2 regions of the Lysinibacillus sp. FSL K6-3209 genome follow, and region 2 is predicted to be linked to the other one. Evidence: predicted binding sites of a transcription regulator. Region 2 holds the regulator's gene; the other holds the start of a gene.

Region 1 (3,205 bases), 930 kb from region 2:
CACTACAGACAAATTTCTTGAGTAAAAATGTATAATGAATGAGAGATTTATTTTTGGAGGCATTCAGCATGGAGATTAAAGAAACATTACAAACATTTTCATCTATGACACTTTCCGAACGGCAAGCTTTTTTTAATAAAGAGGGCGAATGGTTGCTAAAGGAAATGGTAGCGCATATCGGTTCAACAGACGCCGAACTACGCGATCACCTGATATATAGACTATTTATCGACTTATTGAGCGATAATTTCCTAAGTGGTCAGCAATTACAAGGTTTATTTGACACAGCAACCAGCGAAGATTTCCTATACGCTAACATTGGCGAACAAATGACGGATAGTGTTTTCACTCGCTCTTTTTCAGCTTTACTTGTAGCAGGCATTTTGGCAAAAGATAGTGAACTCCTTATTTTAAATGACACAAGCTTACAATCTTTCTTTAAAAAAATAGGGCGCTATTTGTTACTTGAAAATGATACAAGAGGATTTGTAGAAGGTAAAGGCTGGGCACATAGTGTTGCACACGGGGCAGATTTAGCGGCAATGACAATTAAACATCCGAAGTTTGATTTGCAACATGCTCCTTCTATCTTACATGCACTTAAACTAGTAACTTGGAAAGATGTTGTTTTTATCAACGACGAGGAAGAGCGCCTTGTAAATATTATTGAAGCATTATTAGCAAGGAATTATTCCGAGGAAGCACTATCTGAATGGGTAGAGCAAGTTTTTGATAAATTCGAAATACATTTAGTAACACAAGGTTACAATCAAAGCTTTTTTAGTGGGCGTACTTGCACATTGAACGCAATGAAGACTTTGTATTTCTCTTTAAAAATGAATAACCTAGCACCAAAACTTCAAAACACACTGTATTTGCAAATCGCAAAGTGGTTGAAGCTCGGTTCTTAAATACAAACTAGAACATCCAACGCATTTGGATGTTCTTTTTGCGAAAACCAATATCAATATACTAATATTTGTTAATTTTTCAAATCGTTTAATTATGTTAACATAATTTCAACAATGTACCAATATCCCCCTTTATAATCATCCCTTACATAGAAAATTTATCCTTTCAAGCACTTAAAACCGACTTTTCTCATACTCCTTTTTTAGATAAAACGCAACAAAAAAGTACCGAAAACATAGTTGCATCATGGACTTTATTACAAAACATCGTCTAAAATGTGAAATGATAATTTTCACAAAAAAATTATTTACTTAGTTAAATACGACAAACGCAGTATTTTCAACGTTTATACAGTGTTAATTTAACAAAACCTTAAAATACCAATAGTAAAATAGCTTTTTTTGTTCAAAAAATGTTCATAATCACCCCCTATTCATTATCAGTTCTATAATTAAATATTTTTTTTTCTAGTGAAGCGGGCGTATAATCCTATATGCAAACAAAGACATGATGCGACCATCTACATTGAAAAATTGTCCAATTTATGGTGCATACATCATCATGTTTGTGAACGCTTGCAAAAGACCAATCATTTACTAGACTTTATGCTTCATATTGAACCATGCCATTGTCATTGTTAATGCAAACGTATTTGATTGGTACATCAGATAAAAGAGGTGACCTCAATACCCACTATTTATAAATGTGAATCAATACTACTACACATGAAATTTATGAATAGCCGTTTTATAGAAAGGAGTCAAACATGAATAAAAAATTTAGCTTAATGTTACTAGCATTTGGCGCTATCGCAATCCTGTCTGGTTGTGAACCATTAACTGTTTTCAATCCAAAAGGACCAAATGCTCAAACATTATCAAACACAATTATTTTATCCATTATTACAATGGCAGTTATTTTACTAGTCGTGTATGTGCTTTTTGCATTTATGCTAACAAAATACCGTGCATCAAAAGCTTCTGCCGATTATGAGCCACCTCATGAAGAAGGTAGTCATGTACTTGAAATTACATGGACAGTTATTCCTATTATTATCGTAGCATTCCTAGCAATTGTTACTGTAAAAACTACTAGTACGGTAGAAACAACACCAGAAGGTTATGACAATAAAGAACCACTTGTTATTTATGCAGCATCTTCAAACTGGAAATGGCACTTCAGCTATCCTGAACAAGGTATTGAAACTGTGAACTATGTAAACATTCCAACAGATCGTCCTATTGAATTCAAACTGTATTCATTCGGTCCAATTACAAGTTTCTGGATTCCACAGTTAGCTGGTCAAAAATATGCGATGAGTGACATGTTAACAACTATTCACCTTGCAGCTGATGAAGTTGGCTCATTCATGGGGCGTAACTCAAACTTTAATGGTCGCGGATTCGCGGAAATGGAATTTGAAGCACAATCTATGACACAAGCAGACTTCGATCAATGGGTTAAAGACGTAAAAGCGAACGAAAAACCATTAACTGAAGAAAAATTCAAAGAATTATTAGCAGCTGAACATGTAGGTCGTTCAAGCTACTCTTCTACTCACTTAGATTTCAGCCCTGCACCAATGGCACATGGTGACATGGATATGGAAGGTATGGACCATGGGAACATGGACATGTCTGACGAAGATATGAACCATGAAGATATGGATCATTCCAAAACAGATGCCGAAACACATTCACACTAATTTTCAAATTTGAAAGGAGCGCATCCTATGAGTATGGAAGAATTATTCCATCCACTGCAAGAACCGATGATTTTAGCAGCAGCTATTAGTATCGTAGTTGGAGCAGTAGTTGTCGTAGCAGGCCTTACGTATTTTAAAAAATGGGGCTACTTCTATAAAAACTGGCTATCAACAGTCGATCATAAAAAAATCGGTATTATGTATATCGCCGTTGCACTTTTAATGCTTTTCCGCGGTGGTATCGACGCACTTTTAATGCGTGCACAAACAGCAGTTCCTGATAACGGACTACTTGATGCACAACACTATAATGAGATTTTCACTACGCACGGTTTAATCATGATTTTATTCATGGCGATGCCATTTGTTATCGGTTTAATGAACATCGTTATTCCATTACAAATCGGTGCTCGTGACGTTGCGTTCCCACGTCTAAACGCTGTCAGCTTCTGGGCATTCGCAGCAGGTTGTGGTTTACTGAACCTATCATTCATTATTGGTGGTTCACCAGATTCAGGTTGGACAGCCTACTTCCCATTAGCAGGTACAGAATTTAGTCCAACTGTTGGGAACAACTATTATTCTTTA
Region 2 (3,205 bases):
AGCCTTTTAAATAATTTTCTAACCAAGATAGCGTTTCAATATCTAAATGGTTGGTAGGCTCATCGAGAATTAATAAATCGGGCTTGCTTAGTAGCAGCTTAGCAAGAGCTAGACGAGTTCGCTGGCCCCCTGACAAGGAGCTAATTGGTTTTTCATAATCCTCTGGGTAAAATTGCATACCATGAAGAACAGAGCGTGTATCAGACTCGTACTGATAGCCACCTGCATCTTTAAAATCATGTTGTAATTGGTCATATTCGGACATTATCTTTGAATACATGTCAGAGTTATCGTAAACGGCCGGATCAGCCATTTGTTGTTCAAGGGAACGTAATGCTTTTTCTTGTGAAAGAAGCGGTTCGAAAATTGTCATCATTTCGTCCCAAATTGACAACGTAGAATTTAGTCCAGCATGTTGTTCCAAATAGCCGACTTGTACACCTTTTGGAATGATAATATCGCCAGCATCATATGACAATTGACCAGCAATGATTTTTAGTAAAGTGGATTTACCAGCACCGTTACGTCCTACTAATGCGACACGATCACGGTGTTGAACTTCTAGTTTTACGCCACTTAAAATTTCATCGGCAATAAAGGATTTATATAGTTGATTGACTTGTAATACAATCATTCTTGACACCTCAATTCATTCTTAGTGTAAATGATGAGGGATTTGCTTGCAATGTCAGTGCTTTACTTATTCCAAGCTGTCATGTAAGATTGAAACGATTTCTCTTTAGTTAGTGGCGTAAAAAACGCCGTTAACTAAAGGGAAATCCACCAGTGGATGTCACAGATTACCGCATAAGCTTGGAAAGAATCTGGACGCAATTACACTGCGGTGTAATTGATTTGTATAAGCATGTTTCAAAAGAATATTCAAATGCACTTCGGTGGATTTGATGTGTTTATAAGGAGGAAAAAGTTTGAAACAAGAAGTGAAAATTCCACAAGCCACAACTAAAAGACTTCCTCTTTACTATCGATTTATCCAAAACTTTGCACAAGAAGGAATGGAACGTATTTCATCGAAGGAATTGAGCGAAGCGATGAAAATCGACTCTGCAACGATTCGTCGTGATTTCTCTTATTTTGGTGCGCTTGGGAAAAAGGGATATGGCTACGATGTACAACATCTATTGACATTTTTTAGTCAAACACTAGATCAGCATGAAACAACAAAAGTAGCATTAATCGGTGTGGGGAACTTAGGTAATGCCTTTTTAAAGTATAATTTCCAGAAAAATCATAATACACACATTGTGGTGGCATTTGACTCGAAGGCGCCAAAGGAAGGGAAAATGATCAGCAATATTCCTGTGTATCATCCCGATTTACTAGAAGAAAAGTATGCTGAATACGGGGCAGACCTAGCTATTTTAACAGTATCTTCACGCTCTGCTCAGAAGATGGCGGATCGCTTAGCAGCAATGGACGCAAAAGGTATTTTAAACTTTACACCAGAGCGAATTACTGTACCCGATTCTATGAAATTATTAACAATAGATTTATCAGTTGAATTGCAAGCGCTTATATATTTAATAAGAAATAGCGATAAATAAGTGCATTCACAATTTTGTAAACAGTTACAATTGATGGCGTTCAAACTATCTAAATAAATTCGCCAAACCTAAAAATTTAAGTTAAAATGATATATATAAGAGGAGGTGGCTGTAATGGTTGTGCACTTAAGTGCTATTTCACCAGTTGGCCTAGTTATTATCGGTGTGGTTGCTATTTTAATTTTCGGACCAAAGAAATTACCAGAGCTAGGTAAAGCTATGGGTTCTACACTTCGCGAATTTAAAAATGCAACAAAAGGTCTAGCTGATGACGATGATGATGCAAAAAAGAAAGTAATTGAACATAAAGAAAATGATAACGTTAAGTAAGTTAAGGATGTCAATTTAATATGAATCCAAGAGAATTAACTGTTACAGAGCATTTAGTAGAACTTAGAAAACGGCTCTTAATTTGTGCTGTTTTCTTTGTTATTGCACTTATAGTTGGCTTTTATCTAGCCGAACCAATTATTAAATATATTCAATATAGTAAAGAAGCAGAGCAACTAACTTTAAACGCGTTTAAAGTGACCGACCCACTTGTTGTCTACTTGCAAGTGACGGTTATTATAGCATTTGTTTTAAGTTCACCATTGCTTCTTCATCAAATCTGGCTGTTTATTACACCAGGTTTACATGAGACAGAACGTAAGGCTACTTTAAAATATATTCCATACTCGTTTATTCTATTTATAGCAGGTGCATCATTTTCTTATTATGTGCTATTCCCATATGTTATGCACTTTATGATGGGCTTATCTGCGGATTTAGAAATACAACAAACAATTGGTATTAACGAATATTTTTCATTTTTGTTTCGCCTAGTTATGCCTTTCGGAATCGTTTTTCAGTTACCTGTTGTAACGTTATTTTTAGCGCGTTTAGGTATATTAAATCCTGAATTAATGGTGAAATTCAGAAAATATGCATATTTCGTGTTAGTTGTGATAGCGGTATTTCTTGCACCACCCGACTTTATTTCAAACGTTATTGTAGCAATTCCGCTATTTTTAATTTATGAGATTAGTATTATTATAGCGCGCAGGGGCTATCGTAAATTTTTACAAGCCGAAGCAATGCAGTTAGAGGAAGAACGGATAGCAGCAGAACGCGAGCAAGTGGAGCGTTTGTTAGCTGAGCAAAAACGACAAATAGAAGAAATGAATGACTAATAAAAAAGCTGGATGTGATGACTACATCCAGCTTTTTTTATTGCATTTTTTGCAGTTCTTCTAAAAACTTTTGCAACGGTTCAGCATTTAATTGGACAAGTGTCACAAAGCCATTTAGCATGATGTGCGCAATAATTGATGTCCATATCCGTTTTGTTTTGTGGTATAGGAAAGCAAAGATCAAACCACAAATGGTATACAACAGGATGTGTGAAAAATCAAAATGAATCAGTGCGAAGAAAATGGCACTAACAATGGCTGCCACCCAGAAATTCGTCGTTTGAACAAGTGAGCCGAAAATAACGCGACGGAAGACGAATTCCTCTAAAATTGGACCAAAGACAACAATCGCTAAAATGGCAATGGGTGCACCTTTAGCTATCGCTACGATATCAGCAGTGTTTTGTGAGCCCCCCTCGATTCCAAAAACGGCCATTTCAATAGCCGCTCCAATCATTTGTCCGAAGA

Evidence for each region. The regulator Rex, encoded in region 2, represses fermentation and respiration genes when NADH is low (regulators of the CRP and FNR family bind a similar motif). The targets are predictions, from matches to a motif close to TTGTGAAATATTTCACAA.
Region 1: qoxA (cytochrome aa3 quinol oxidase subunit II) is a predicted target of Rex. The motif match lies at 1,478-1,495, and genes of this name have one in related genera.

What each region holds. Positions count from the first base shown of each region.
Region 1 is NZ_CP150264.1:3,175,821-3,179,025, forward strand. Features, by position in the region: gene MHH88_RS15470 (DUF2785 domain-containing protein) at 69-911, shown strand; gene qoxA (cytochrome aa3 quinol oxidase subunit II) at 1,679-2,617, shown strand; gene qoxB (cytochrome aa3 quinol oxidase subunit I) at 2,645-3,205, shown strand, end outside.
Region 2 is NZ_CP150264.1:4,103,817-4,107,021, reverse strand. Features, by position in the region: gene MHH88_RS19945 (ATP-binding cassette domain-containing protein) at 1-634, opposite strand, end outside; gene MHH88_RS19940 (redox-sensing transcriptional repressor Rex) at 930-1,565, shown strand; gene MHH88_RS19935 (twin-arginine translocase TatA/TatE family subunit) at 1,680-1,895, shown strand; gene tatC (twin-arginine translocase subunit TatC) at 1,916-2,737, shown strand; gene MHH88_RS19925 (CPBP family intramembrane glutamic endopeptidase) at 2,775-3,205, opposite strand, start outside.